DNA from 4 places in the Liquorilactobacillus sp. genome. Region 1 is predicted to be linked to each of the others. Evidence: predicted binding sites of a transcription regulator. Region 1 holds the regulator's gene; each other region holds the start of a gene.

Evidence for each region. The regulator Rex, encoded in region 1, represses fermentation and respiration genes when NADH is low (regulators of the CRP and FNR family bind a similar motif). The targets are predictions, from matches to a motif close to TTGTGAANTANTTCACAA.
Region 2: ABF682_RS01860 (NAD(P)-dependent alcohol dehydrogenase) is a predicted target of Rex. The motif match lies at 1,544-1,561, and genes of this name have one in related genera.
Region 3: ABF682_RS00035 (DoxX family membrane protein) is a predicted target of Rex. The motif match lies at 1,191-1,208, and genes of this name have one in related genera.
Region 4: pdhA (pyruvate dehydrogenase (acetyl-transferring) E1 component subunit alpha) is a predicted target of Rex. The motif match lies at 2,505-2,522, and genes of this name have one in related genera.

The regions. Positions count from the first base shown of each region.
Region 1 covers NZ_JBDNTS010000004.1:50,465-54,334, forward strand. The annotation lists gene ABF682_RS03090 (ABC-F family ATP-binding cassette domain-containing protein) at 1-1,318, opposite strand, end outside; gene ABF682_RS03095 (redox-sensing transcriptional repressor Rex) at 1,547-2,203, shown strand; gene ABF682_RS03100 (lysostaphin resistance A-like protein) at 2,248-2,880, opposite strand; gene groES (co-chaperone GroES) at 3,057-3,341, shown strand; gene groL (chaperonin GroEL) at 3,377-3,870, shown strand, end outside.
Region 2 covers NZ_JBDNTS010000002.1:151,241-155,110, forward strand. The annotation lists gene ABF682_RS01855 (MFS transporter) at 1-92, opposite strand, end outside; gene ABF682_RS01860 (NAD(P)-dependent alcohol dehydrogenase) at 404-1,522, opposite strand; gene ABF682_RS01865 (DUF3923 family protein) at 1,753-1,965, opposite strand; gene ABF682_RS01870 (helix-turn-helix transcriptional regulator) at 1,970-2,521, opposite strand; gene ABF682_RS01875 (histidine phosphatase family protein) at 2,596-3,171, opposite strand; gene ABF682_RS01880 (ROK family protein) at 3,371-3,870, opposite strand, start outside.
Region 3 covers NZ_JBDNTS010000001.1:6,380-10,249, forward strand. The annotation lists gene ABF682_RS00030 (DegV family protein) at 80-934, shown strand; gene ABF682_RS00035 (DoxX family membrane protein) at 1,285-1,785, shown strand; gene ABF682_RS00040 (shikimate kinase) at 1,815-2,318, opposite strand; gene ABF682_RS00045 (prephenate dehydrogenase) at 2,323-3,423, opposite strand; gene aroA (3-phosphoshikimate 1-carboxyvinyltransferase) at 3,428-3,870, opposite strand, start outside.
Region 4 covers NZ_JBDNTS010000001.1:46,221-50,090, reverse strand. The annotation lists gene mnmE (tRNA uridine-5-carboxymethylaminomethyl(34) synthesis GTPase MnmE) at 1-129, shown strand, start outside; gene mnmG (tRNA uridine-5-carboxymethylaminomethyl(34) synthesis enzyme MnmG) at 158-2,062, shown strand; gene pdhA (pyruvate dehydrogenase (acetyl-transferring) E1 component subunit alpha) at 2,774-3,870, shown strand, end outside.

The DNA of each region.
Region 1 (3,870 bases):
CTCCAGAAAAAAGGAAGCTTCCCAAAATTGATCTGATATCCTTCTCAGGAGTGGTAGAATGTTCATCCCATAATTCGTTTAAGACAGTCTTTTTAGTATGCAAATTTCTTAATTCCTGATCGTAGTAGCCTGTATCTACATTTGTTCCAAACGAATATTCTCCACTGATCAGAGGGACTTTACTGAGGATGCTTTTCAATAAGGTTGACTTGCCAATCCCATTGCTGCCAACGATTGCCATCATCTGATGTTTTCGTAAATCAATATTGATTGGACCCGAGATGGGATTGTTTCCATAACCGATAAAGGCATTATTAACAGTTAGGACAATATTGCCACTTTGCCGATCCGCGGTGAATTGAAAATGAGGTCCTTGTTGTCCGTCAGTGGGCCGCTCTATGCGCTTGATCTTTTCAAGCTGTTTTCTGCGACTTTGAGCCCTCTTTGTTGTTGATGCACGTACAATGTTGCGTGTAACAAAATCTTCAAGTTTTTCAATTTCTTCTTGTTGTTTTTCATATTGTTTCATTTTCTGTTGAAAACGTTTTGCCTTTTCTTCAATATAGGAAGAGTAATTCCCATGGTAATGCTCCGCCCCACTTGGTGTGAGTTCACAAACTTCCTGAGAGATTTTGTCAAGGAAATAGCGGTCATGTGAGATGATTAAGAGAGCACCGGAATATGATTGTAAATAGCCTTCTAACCAGCCTAAAGTCTGGATGTCTAAATGGTTTGTTGGTTCATCCAATATTAATAGGTCATTTTTTTCTAACAATAGTTTTGCAAGTGCTAATCGAGTTTTTTGTCCACCAGACAGGGTTCCAATGATAGTTGAAAAATCCTTCTCATAGAATTTAAAGCCGTGAAGAACAGCTCGAATTTCTGATTCATAGCCATAACCGTTTGCTTCTTTGAAGTTGTGCGATAGCTGGTCATAACTGTCAAGAAGTGTGTCATACTGTGATTTTGATTGGGTAGAATGATTAAAGTTTGCAATTGCATTTTCTAGTTCATGCAGTTTGACCTCCATTTTCATTAAATCATTGAAAACAGTAAGCATTTCTGCATAAATACTTTTTGAGGAATCTAAACCGTTCTCTTGTGCAAGATAGCCAATTGTCATTTTTTTATTTTTTGTAATCTGACCATTATCAGGCGATTGCAAGCCAACAATCATTTTAATTAATGTCGTTTTGCCGACTCCATTTCGCCCGACGAGAGCAATCCTTGAGCTTTCCTGAACATCAAGGTTAACTTTTTGGAAGAGAACATCACTTCCAAATAGACGCTCAACATTTTGTACTTGAAGTAAAATCATAAAAACACCTCTTGAATATTAAAATTAATAGCAATTATAATCTTTGTGAAACTTGGTAAGTAATTGCTCATTCTATTGCATGTGAATGTATTTTAGTGTAGCATGAATACGGTAAAATATAGTGTACAACATTATTGCTTGTGAAGATAGTTAAATACGTAACTTCACAAGGAATGTGCTATACTACATAAAAAGACTGAATCATTTATTAATGAAGGGAGACAAACAATGGTAACATCAAAAATTCCTCACGCGACAGCCAAAAGACTGCCAATTTATTATCGTTACTTGCACTTCTTATCGGATGCAGGCAAACAAAGAATTTCATCAACCGAGCTCGCAGATGCTGTTAAGGTTGATTCCGCAACAATTAGAAGAGACTTCTCATACTTTGGTGCTCTAGGAAAACGAGGATATGGGTATGATGTGGACAGCTTGCTTGCTTTTTTCAAGAAGACCTTAAAGCAAGACCAGTTAACAAATGTAGCACTGATTGGAGTTGGTAATCTCGGGCATGCGCTCTTGAATTATAATTTTCATCAGAGTAATAATGTGCGTATTAGTGCTGCTTTTGATATTAATCAGGATATCACTGGAACAATTCAAAGTAGTGTCCCGGTTTATGATATGGCTGATATGAAGGAGCAGTTAACAGTTCAGCAAATTGAGATTGTAATTTTAACCGTTCCATCCAGTGTCGCTCAAAAGGTTACAAAAGAGCTTGTTGATGTTGGAATTAAGGGAATACTTAATTTTACGCCGCTTAGAATTACAGTTCCTAGTACTGTTAGAGTTCAGAACGTTGATCTAACAAATGAATTACAAACCCTAATTTATTTCCTGAATAAATTTGGTGATGAAGCTGAAACACCATCAGAAGATTAACAGCTAAAAATGCTTTGCTAAAGTTCTTACTGCGGTAAGGCTTTTTATTTTAGTTGAAGTGCAACAACCAGAAGATTCATAAGTATATGAGTAATGATTGGTGCTTTAATATTGTGAGCCTTGTAGTATACAAAACTCAAAACTAGTCCTAAACAAGCATAGGTTAAGTAGTGCCCGTCAGCATGAGCAATGCTGAAAAGAATACTTGAGAAGAGTGCAGCTCCCATTGGATTAATAAAGGTTGAGAGGTTACCGAAGAATACTTTGCGAAAAATAAATTCTTCCATTACCGGTGCAGCAACTATTACGTATATTAAATAATAAGGATAGTGAGCGATAATTGTCATTATTTGGCTTGTATTTTCGGAGACCGCTGGTTGATGTAGAAAATAAATTTCAGCAAGCATTGTTACTTTTTGGACAAGAAAAGCTAGAATTGTTCCCAAAATACCTAATAATAGTACTGAAGTCAGGGAGCTTTTTTTTGAATCAATATGGTTCGCAAACGGAAATTTCTGGTTAAGGTAGAACATACAGAATATTCCTGCAGTTCCCACAATACTAGTTGTGATGAACAGCAATAGATTACTTTTGCTTACTGTAAAAAAAAGATTCGGAAATAGCATGACAACAAGATATGTTACGAGTAGTACGAAAGAATTTTTTCTGATATTCATAGTTAGCTCCATTCACTTTAATAATAGGTCTAGTATAGCATATATTAATTTAGCACTCTTGCAGTTAGAGTGATAAAAAACTTGCATTTTTAGCATGAATTGATTATAGTAATAGTTGTGATTAGCACTTGAACTAATAAAGTGCTAAAAGCAAAACAATATTGGAGGGATATACAGTGCTTAAACCTTTAGGAGATCGTGTTATTTTGGAAGTTCAAAAAGATGAGGAACAAACTGTTGGCGGTATAGTGATTGCTAGCAATGCTCAAGAAAAGCCACAAACAGGAAAAGTGGCAGCTGTTGGTGCAGGCCGAGTTTTAGATAACGGCGAAAAGGTTGCTTTATCAGTCAAAGTCGGTGAAACAGTTTTGTTTGATAAATATGCTGGCACAGAGGTCAAATACGAAGAAAAAGGGTATTTGGTTGTTCATGAAAAAGATATTGTTGCAATTGTAGACTAAAGATTATTATAAATCGACTATGAGGTGAATTATTAATGGCAAAAGAAATTAAATTTTCAGAAGATGCTCGTTCAAAAATGCTTGCAGGTGTTGATAAGTTAGCAAATACGGTTAAATCAACAATTGGTCCAAAAGGAAGAAATGTTGTTTTGGAACAGTCTTATGGTTCACCAACAATTACAAATGATGGTGTAACTATTGCAAAGGCAATTGAACTTGAAGATCACTTTGAAAATATGGGAGCAAAACTTGTTGCGGAAGTTGCTTCAAAGACAAATGATATTGCAGGTGATGGTACTACAACTGCTACTGTATTGACACAAGCAATTGTTACGGAAGGAATGAAGAACGTAACTGCAGGTGCAAATCCAGTGGGTATTCGTCGAGGAATTGAGTTGGCAACAAAAGCTGCAGTCGATGAACTGCATGAAATGTCACACAAAGTAGAATCAAAGAGTGATATTGCTCAAGTTGCTGCAATTTCTTCAACTAGTGAAGAGATTGGAAAGTTAATTGCGGATGCAATGGA
Region 2 (3,870 bases), on a different contig from region 1:
AAACCCGATGCACCCGCTACAATTGATCCAGAATCCAGAAAATTGGTTAACGATACAGCCCAAGTTGACCCATTTGAACTTTCTTTTGCCATGCTGCCACCCCTTGTCATTTTTCGGATATCCATTTTGTATACAAATAGATTACACCATTGAATGTATCCGTTTACAATATCAAAAAGACAGTCTTTTTATGTCATATATACATAATTAAAGACTGGAAAAATAATCTAAGATAATCACTCTTAGCAAGGTAAATTTTCCCGTAGCTATATTCCATCAGAATTTTCCCCTCAAAAAAACTGGATCAAAATTTAAATTTTGATTCAGTTCCTCTATTTATTCCGTATAAATATGTTCTTATTGTATAGGTTTTCTTAAATCATGAGTAACTTAACCTCATTAATTATTCTGGTTGATACTCCTCATCAATAACCAAAACGGGTTTAATTGTCTTTCCCATAACTGAGTCATTGTTTGCTTGATTAATATCAGTAAATTTGTAGAACTTTTCGGTCTTGTCAAAGTCAAACATCCCTAATTTATAAAATTCAATCAACCGTGGAACATCAATTTGCGGAATCGAATCACCCATATTGACACCGACAACTTTACGATCAGAAGTACACAAGTCATTCCAAGAACTCATTGTAATGTTATTTGCAGTTACTGCAATCAAAGCAGTTGTTCCACCTTGTGCTAGCGCATTAATTGCTTGTAACATAACAGATTCAATTCCTGTTGTATCAACAGTAAAGTCCACCCCGTAACCATTCGTTAACTTTTGAATGGCTGCGACTGGGTCTTCCTCCTTACTATTGATTGCCTGAGTTGCACCAAGTTCTTTGGCTAACTTAAGCCTTTCTGGTACAACATCTACCGCAATCACTTTTGTGCACCCAGAAATTTTTCCTGCCATCATCGCTGCCAACCCAACTGCGCCAGTGCCAAAAACGGCAATTGTTTGCCCTGGTCTTGGCTTCAAAGTATTAAAAACAGTACCACTACCAGTTACATAACCACAACCTAAAGGTCCAAGTTTACGCAAATCAAGCTTTTTATCAACCTTAACTGCATTGCGTTGATTCACAACCGTATGTGTTGTAAAAGATGACTGGTTAAACATATCACTAATATGCTTGCCATCTTTAAGGAAGTGATCAGTCCCATTTGCGCGTACTCCACTCAAATTATACTTGGCATAGCTGCGACATTGCGTGGGTATTCCTTTCAAACAATTGTCACATGTACCATCAGAATAAAATGATAACACTACATGGTCACCAATTGTAAAATCTTGTACTTGTGAACCAATCTTTTCAACAATTCCGGCACCTTCATGCCCTAAAATTACAGGATAGCCTAAGGAAGCATCCCCCTTACGTATTGCCTCATCTGAATGACAAATTCCACTTGCTATCACCTTGATTTGTAAATCTGTCGGCCCCATATCTGCTAGTTCAATATTATTCTTGATTACAAACGGGTCACCAACCTTATTAACTACTGCTGCACTGATTTTCATGATACTTATCCCTCCTTGAATTAGTGAATTATTTAACTATCCAGCTTTATTATATCCATAGAACAAGCGCTTTCAATGACAAATCTACATCTGTTAAATAACAAATTTACATATTGTAAATCACTAAACTTCAAATTAATGCTGAAAATACAATGCATAATCTAGCTACTAACTTAATATAAATAATTATTAAAAATTAGTTATTTGTATCACAAATAATCTAACACACTTTATCTTTTTCTCTTAACAAATATCAAGATAACTAACTGTATTATTGCTACAACTATAAAAAAGACTGCTAAAACAATCAAAGAAACTACTCTTGTCTTTGGCGTTTGAACTGCGCCCGAACCATCAATCCTTCTCGTCATCAAAATAAAACTCAGCACGCCAAAAATTAGTAACCAAATTAAGTTACTCAACCACCACATTTTTAATTTCATATCGCTAACTACTCCTTTTTTGGTAGTAGTATGTACTAAACAATTGCCATAATAGAATTAGGCTGTTTATAAAAGTTGTAGTTTGAAAACTAAAATTATTTAAAATATCATTAATAAATGTACAACTTAAAAATACGGTTAGACTAAATATCCGCATTAAAATTTGTATTTTACTATCTGCGAACTTAGTTAAAAAAACTAGCATGATGCTTAACAAGATCAATCCGTCCATTACTAACAATGCCCGTGAATTTGAAGCTATAGTCAATCTGCTGGTGATTAATGTTACTAACAACAGCAACGGATAAAGCAAAGTTGCAGTAGAATTACTTTTTTCAACCTTTTCTTTATCTCCTCCACTAATTAGTTCATCCGTTGTAATTCCGTAAATATTCGCCAATTTTTTTATCAGTATAACATCTGGTAAGTGTCTCCCAGTTTCCCAATTAGAGACTGCTTGACGTGAAACATGCAATTTTTTGGCAACAGCAGCTTGAGTGAGTCCATTTTCTTGTCGCTTATACTTTAAGAGTTCTGATATCTTGGCTACAACCATACATACTCCTCCTCAAAATTAACGTGTCTCTATTCTAATAGCAAGACAGACATCCTGTCATCGCTGTTATACTCTTATTTCTTGTCTATAATTAAAACTTCCTTTTTATCAACAATCTTACTACTCTCATCGAAGCTTATTTTCAACACATACGGAGTAAAACACTGTAGTCTGATAAAATCTGAATATCCAAATCCATTATCAAAATGATTAAGCATAGCACTTAAGGCAGCTCCATGAGTTGAAAATAATATAGTTTCTCCTTGATGCTGTTCAAGAATCTTACTAAGTACCTTCATATTTCTTTGCTGTAAACTATTCATTGATTCGCCGTTTTTTTCATGGAAATCAAAGTTTTCCCATCTTTTTTTAAGTAGCATATCCCCATTTTCGCCAATATCACCGCGAACCCTTTCTTTTAAGCATTCGTCTGTGTGTACTTTAAGCTTTTTTTCAGAAACTAGTGGTTCAATTGTCTGTAAAGTTCTCTTGTAGGGGCTTGAGATACAAAAGTCAAAAGAGATATTCTTAAGCGAATCAAGTACCGCTAAAGAATCATCTCTTCCTACTTGAGTTAATGACATCGTTGCATCATCTGCCCAAGAATAATCTGGCAATGCATGACGAACAAAATATATATTTGTTAGCATATAATTCTCCTTTGTAAAAACTAATATTTAAAAAATTATATTCTGAATACCAGATATACACAACAATCAACAAGAAAATGTACCATAAGTAGATAAATTTTGACTTATAGAACACGTTTATCTGGAATAAAAAAACCAGATCAAAATTTAACTTTTGATCCAGCTCTATAATTTACTATCCAGGATATCTAATCTAAAATTATCTTGCAAATCTTGTTCTACCAAACGCCAGACAGCCTTTAATTCCTGCATCATTACCGAGTTTTGCCGGAATTATATATTTGTCTACATCTATAATATCGACATAATTATTCATGTCTCTTAAAAAATATTTCCTAACTTTAGGATACAGTTGTTGCTGACTAGAGACACTTCCACCAAAAATCAAAATATCGGGTGATAATGTTAACGTATAGTTCACACAGGCTTTAGCAATATATCTTGCTAATAAATCCCAAACTGGATTATCCTTCTTAATTTCAAAGCCTTCCTTACCAAGGCGTGCTTCAATTGATGGCCCTGAAGCAAGCCCTTCAAAGCAGCCATCATGATATGGACAAACACCCTTAAAATCAAGATCCTCGCTTTCTTTAGGCAAAAGGATATGCCCTGATTCTAAGTGCGAATCTCCTGAAAAAATATTTCCATTCTGAATGAACCCTCCGCCGATCCCAGTTCCAATTGTGGAATAGAAAATAT
Region 3 (3,870 bases), on a different contig from region 1:
GAATCATAAACTATTTAGCGTATAATAGATAATGTTAATAAATAAAAAAACAGATTAAAAAATCTAAGGAGCATACAGTATGACTAAATCCATTAAAATTCTGACCGATTCTTCAATTCAACTAACACCCGAAGAATTAAAAGAATATTCAATCAATATCATTCCTTTGTCCATTGAGATTGAAGGAAAAACGTTCGTAGATGGAGAGAACATCTCACGTCAAGAACTTATTGACCATCTTCGTGCTGGAAGATTTCCTAAAACCAGCCAGCCTGCCTTGGGGAAGTTTGTGGAAATGTATGATGAACTTGGTGCGGATGGCAGCTCAGTTCTTGCAATTATGATTTCTGATGTTTTAAGTGGCACTTGTGCAACTGCACAAACTGCAGCTAATATGACAGAAACTGAAGTAACTGTTATTAATAGCAAATCTACAGATCGTGGTCAAGCATACCAGGTAATTGCAGCTGCAAAAGATTTGGCAGCAGGGAAGAGTATTGAAGAAATTAAAAAACATTGTCTAGAAATTCATAAACGAACCAGAGTTAATGTTCTAATTGATAATCTAGATTGCCTAGTAAAAGGCGGCCGTGTAAGTCGTCTGGCAGGTACCCTAACAAAATTGATTAATCTCAAAATTATTGTCGAATTAGGTGACAAAAGTCTTGACCCTGTTGTAAAAGGTCGGAGCAAAAAGACCTTCGTTAAATTCTGCGAAGATCTTGCTCAGCGTCACATTGATAACCCCATTATTGATTTAGCTCTTTCTCATGTTGATCCAGAACCTGAATTTATAGAAAGACTAAAGGAAACGATATTAGGCGAAGATAGCAATGTCCCATCACTAATAAAACTAACTAGTCCGATCATCATGACACATACAGGATTAAATGCTATTGGTGTAATTACCCTGTCGGAGAAGGAAGATCAATAAAATATATTATCAGTTTTTCATGTCATAACAAAAAGTATAATTATTTGTTCAAGTAATTTGGACTTATGAACCACATTTGTCCTGAAAAACATGGCATCGGAATCAAAATCTGATTTTTTGCCTCAGTTTCTCCTACATTGATATTGGATACTTTAAAAATATTCCCAGATTAGTAACTCTAGCTGACAGTGCTATTCAACAAATCTCATTGTCTAATACAATTTACTCTAATCAATTCTTCTAATAAATTAAATACTTGTGTACTTTTTCACTTTTCTTTACAAATACATCACTTATATATATACTTACATTATGAAAGCGAATTCGGTGGTTATTTTGGAGGGATAATAATGATAAAATGGTTACGCAGTTCAAATATAAGCGGTCTGTTATTAGCAATTATTAGAGTTTATTTGGGTATCTTATGGCTGATGTCTGGCATTGAAAAAGTTGGCGGTTTTACCGCTGAAAAATTTATAGCTGCAGCAATCAAGAACCCCGTTGTTGGTCCAACAGGTCATTCTGTATACGGCTGGTTTACTTCTATTCTAGAAAGCTTCGTTGCACCAAATATCGGTATTTTTAATTTTCTAGTAGCTTGGGGTGAGGTATTCATCGGACTCGGCTTAATCTTTGGAGCTTTCACCACAGCAGCTACATTCTTTGCACTCATGATGAATTTCAGTTACTTGCTAGCTGGAAGTATTTCAGTCAATCCGCAATATATTTTCCTCGAATTTATAGTTATTATCGCTGGATATAACGCTGGAAAAATTGGGCTAGATCGCTTTATCATCCCATTTATCCGTGAAAAAGTCCCTTTTCTTAAAAATTCGGTTGAAGGCTACTGAGTTTTTAGTAACTATCACACTTTTATAGATCAATGTACCAATAAATACTTGTAAATTTGTTCCGTGATGTCTAATGGTGATCGATCATCTGTATTTATGCTTAAACTGGCACATTCTTGATAAAAAGGCATTCTTTTAATTTGTAATTCTGTTAGTTGCTGCACTGACATTTGGTTTGCAAGTGGTCTTTCTTCGCTTTTACCCACTCGCTCTAAGATTGTACTTGTTGAAGCTTCCAGCAGTATTACAGGAGTCTTTGCCGCTTGTAAAATTTTTAGATTTCGTATACTAATTGGAGTTCCTCCACCTGTTGAGAGGACTCCATTTTTGTTTAATTGCTTTAATAAAGTCTTGTGTTCTAATTCACGAAACCTTTTCTCACCATAATTTGAAAAGATTTCTTTTATTGTTTGTCCAGTATTTTCAACAATTTCTTGATCTAAGTCGGTGTGCGGTACCACTAACGTCTCGGCAAGCAACCTTCCAATTGTTGTTTTTCCGCTTCCCATAAAACCTATTAAGATCGCATCCATTACTCTATCTCTCCTCGACGATTTGGTATTTTTGATTTATAAGTACTTCTTTTGCCTTCTCACAGTCATTTTCTTTCATAAATGTAAGTTGCAATACACCATCAATCTCTTCTCGAATTTCTAAAATCTGCAGATTAACTAAATTAATTTTATTATGTGCTAACAATGCTGTCACTCTTGCAATCACACCTAATTTATCTGGTATATTAACAAGTAAATCGTAAAAATTTGGCAGCCTATATTCTTTTTGATTGCTTAATTTATCCCGGCTATTCTTTGCTTGAGCAAATAAATTGTAAAGATTTTCTTGATTACCAGTACTTAAATCATTTTGTACTTCTAAAAGCAACTGCTGGTATTTTGCCAATTGCTTTGTAAGTATTGCTGCATTTGTCTTTAAAATCGCACTCCACATGTCTGGATCAGAAGATGCAATTCTCGTAATCGATTTAAAACCACCAGCTGCCAGCTTCATTCCTAATGCTGAATCAGAAAATTCATCCTGAGTACGATTTACCAGAGTTGCTGCAATAATATGCGGTAAGTGACTGATTTGTCCTACTAATGTATCATGTGTGCCTGCATCAATTTTAAACCATTTAACATTTGTTTCTTGTAACAGTAACTGTAACTTTTCGACTTGCTCATTTTTTGTTTTTGGTGCTACCAAAAAATAGAACGCATTCTCAAATAAATCTGCTCTTCCAGCTGTAACGCCCATTTTATGGGATCCGGCCATTGGATGACCACCAATAAAAGTCACAGTTGGTTGAACCAATTCTTCAGCTGCTTTTGAAACTGCTTGCTTTGTGCTCCCTACATCTGTAATAATCACACCTGGTTTCAACTGCAGTTTGCTTAATTCATGCAGCGTTCTAATAATTTGATCTACTGGAGTTGCCAAAATAATGATATCGGCTGTTTTAACAGCTGCAAAATTTCTCGCAGCCTTATCAATTATTTTATTTGCAATTGCGTAATTCAAAGTTTCTTCGTCTGTATCCGCTGCAGTAATCACAATTTCTTGCTTCTTTTTTTTAATTGCCCGTGCAAGTGAGCTACCAATTAAACCAAGTCCATTGATAAAAACCTCCGTTGTACTCATCACATCAACTCCTGCCATTTAATAATGATTTTAAATCTACAAAAAATGATGGGTATGAAACTGCAATCGCTCCTGAATCATTGAGATACAACTCCTGATCTGTACGCAAGGCAGCAACTGCCATCATCATCCCAATACGATGATCTCCATGACTATCCAATACATTTGTATTAGTCTCCCAACTTTTTCTTCCATGAATTACCATCCCATCTGGTAATTCATTAATCAACACACCTAACTTACTTAACTCTTGTATAACTGTTGCAATCCGATCTGTTTCTTTTACGCGTAATTCTGCTGCACCTCTTATTTCACTCACTCCATCAGCACATGCTGCCAGTAACGCTACCAGTGGCAATTCATCAACCAATGCTGGGATATCATTTTCCGCTATCCTAATCGATTTTAGAGCGCTTGTCCTAATTTCAATATCTCCGTAACTCTCAT
Region 4 (3,870 bases), on a different contig from region 1:
AATATGCCAGTAGACTTAATTCAAATTGATATGACTAATTGCTGGGATTTATTGGGCGAGATTACAGGAGATAGTTATCAAGACGAACTATTGACGCAATTATTCAGTCAATTTTGTTTAGGAAAATAAATAATTAGATGGAAGATAGGAGATCGTAATGGATGTAAAGCAATATGCTAGCAAAGACTATGATGTAATCGTAGTTGGAGCGGGGCATGCAGGCTGTGAAGCTGCATTGGCTGCAGCCCGGATGGGGAATGAAACTCTCTTAGTAACAATCAATCTTGAGATGGTGGCATTTATGCCATGCAACCCTTCTATAGGCGGACCAGCCAAAGGGATTGTTGTGCGGGAATTAGATGCACTTGGCGGTGAAATGGGTCGTAATATTGATAAGACGTATGTACAGATGAGAATGCTGAATACTGGTAAAGGTCCAGCTGTAAGGGCATTGAGAGCACAGGCTGATAAACGTGCATACTCAATCGAAATGAAGCACACTATCGAAAAGGAACCAAATCTAACATTACGTCAGGGAATTGTTGATAACTTAATTGTTGAAGATGGTGTTGTTAGAGGTGTAATTACTAATACAGGCGCACGATATGGTGCTAAAAGTGTCGTATTGACGACTGGAACAGCAGCTCGTGGAAAGATTATTATAGGTGAGTTGATGTACTCTTCCGGGCCTAATAATACACAACCCTCTATGAAACTGTCAGGTAATTTGGAGAAGCTAGGATTTGAACTGAAACGCTTTAAGACGGGAACTCCACCACGGGTTGATGGAAATACGATTGAATATGGAGTAACTGAAGAACAGCCAGGTGATAAGGAGCCAAATCATTTTAGTTTTGAGACTTCTGATGATGATTACTTGAATGCTAAGGATCAGCTATCTTGCTGGCTGACATATACTAATGAAAAGACACATGAATTGATTCGAGCAAACCTTGATCGTGCACCAATGTTTTCAGGTGTGATTGAGGGAGTTGGACCAAGGTATTGTCCATCGATTGAAGATAAGATTGTGAGATTTGCTGATAAACCGCGGCACCAATTGTTTATTGAACCAGAAGGACGCAATACCGATGAGTTTTATGTTCAAGGTTTGTCGACTTCAATGCCAGAAGAAATCCAACAACAAATGGTGCATTCTATCAAAGGGCTTGAGCATGCTGAAATGATGAGACCTGGTTATGCGATTGAATATGATATTGTTTCACCATATCAACTAAGACCTACATTGGAGACAAAGCTAATTAGTGGATTATATACTGCGGGTCAAACAAATGGGACTTCGGGTTATGAAGAGGCTGCTGGTCAAGGAATGTTAGCCGGAATTAATGCAGGGTTACACGCTCTTGACAAAGAAGAAGTTGTGCTCAAGCGTAGTGATGCCTATATTGGTGTGATGGTTGATGATCTAGTAACCAAGGGAACAAACGAGCCGTATCGTTTATTAACATCGCGTGCAGAGTACCGCTTGATTTTGCGTCATGATAATGCAGATATGCGTTTGACTGAATTAGGCCATGAAATTGGTTTGATTTCTGATGAGCGTTATACCAAGTTTGAGGCAAAAAAGGCAGCTATCGAAGCTGAAGAAAAACGGCTTGAAAGTTATCGAATTAAGCCAAATGAGCAAGTCAATGCATTTCTTGCAAAAAAAGGTGCTGCACCATTGAAAGATGGCGTATTGGCAAGTGATTTCTTGCGCCGCCCAGAGGTAACCTACGCTGAATTAGCTGAGTTTATTCCGGAATCAACAAAAGAAATCGATAATCGAGTAATTGAACAAGTTGAGATTCAAATTAAATACGAGGGTTACATCAAAAAAGCCAATCAAAAAGTTGAGAAGCTCAAAAAGATGGAAGCCAAAAAAATTCCAGATCGAATTGATTATAGTGCGATTGAGGGAATTGCCACGGAAGCGCGGCAAAAATTCGAAAAAATTCGTCCCGAAACACTGGCACAAGCTAGTCGAATCAGTGGAGTTAACCCAGCAGATATTTCGATCTTAGCGATTTATATTGAACAAGGGAAGATAGCAAAGATTTAGATTATGGAAGATATACTTTTTGTACAAGTTTTGGATGGTAATAAAAATAAAATAGATTCTTTTCAAATAGGAATTATTTGGTTCTTTCTCCACAAAACAAGCAAAATTTATTAAAAAATGTCAATCATCTTTTTTACTATCGGTGTCTGGATTTTTCTCCAGACGCTTTTTTCTTACTACAATTGCAATGAAAATTGATTCGAGATTTAAGTAGATAAAATCGATAAGTATTAAGATTCCGTAAATGAGATGACTACCGCTCGATAGGCCCCAAAGATTTAAAAGCAATATTGGGATGAAAAAAAGACTTGTGATAGCGACTAACAGAGCTGCATTTTTCCAAAACCATAACATGTGAGACATCTCCTCTAGATTAATTAAATTAATAATAAAGCATTTTTGAGTGAAGTGACATAGTTAGACAATGGAAATGAAAAAAAGTATGTGTTTGAAATCACAACCACAGAATTTAAAATGATATTTTGATGAAAATTAAGATAGCAAATTTGTTGTAGAAATGGTTCTTGTATATCATAATAAGTTCATGCAATCACAATGTTTAAATATTGTGCAAAAGGCGTTAAAATAAGTATGAAAGCGGTTTACAAAAGAAAAATATAACTTAGTGGAAAGAAATAAGTTGTATCACGGATTACGTTGTAAACGAGGTTTGCTGTAATGTTTGCTTGATAATGATGAGGAGGTCTAGAAATGTCAAAAAAAATAATCGATTTTGAACAATTGAAGAAATTTGATGATGAATTCAAACCGGTACAGCTTTTATCTATAGAGGGAAAATTGTTGGAACCTGATTGGAAACCGGATTTGAGTGATGAAGAGCTTGTTGAACTCTTTAAACAAATGGTTTGGTCGAGAACACTTGATGAGCGTTCAACAAAATTGAATCGTCAAGGACGCCTAGGATTCTATGCACCTACTGCAGGTGAAGAGGCAAGCCAGATTGCATCGAATTTTGTGATGGAAAAAGAAGACTTTATTTTACCAGCATATCGTGATGTACCACAGCTTGTACAACATGGATTGCCTTTATATCAGGCATTTCTGTGGTCACGTGGACATGTCGACGGTAATAAGTATCCTGCTGAATTACGGGCATTACCACCACAAATCATTATTGGAGCACAATATGTTCAAGCTGCGGGGGTAGCACTTGGCTTCAAGTTAAAAGGCCAAAAGAATGTGGCCTACACTTATACTGGTGATGGTGGAACATCACAAGGTGATTTTTACGAAGGAATTAACTTTGCAGGTGCGTTTCAAGCTCCCGCAATCTTTGTCATTCAAAATAATGGTTTTGCAATTTCAGTCCCGCGTAGTAAGCAAACGGCTGCCGGGACCTTGGCTCAAAAAGCAGTGGCTGCCGGAATTCCTGGAATTCAAGTAGATGGAATGGATGCATTAGCTGTTTATGAGGTAACAAAAGAAGCTCGTGATTATGCATTAGCAGGTAATGGTCCAGTACTGATTGAGACGCTAACTTATCGTTATGGTCCGCATACTCTCTCTGGAGATGATCCAAAACGGTATCGTACGAAGGAAACAGATGATCTTTGGGTCAAAAGAGATCCATTGGTAAGAATGAGACTTTATCTTGAGGGTAAAGGTCTTTGGAAGCAAGAGGATGAGGAAACCTACGTTGAGCAAGTTCGTGCTGAAATTAATGAAGCAATTAATAAAGTTGAAAATATGCCAAAACAAAAAATTAGTGAATATTTAAAGAATACCTTTAAAGAAACACCGGCTGGAACTAAAAGAGAAATTGAGAAGTTTGAAGCGAAGGAGGCAAA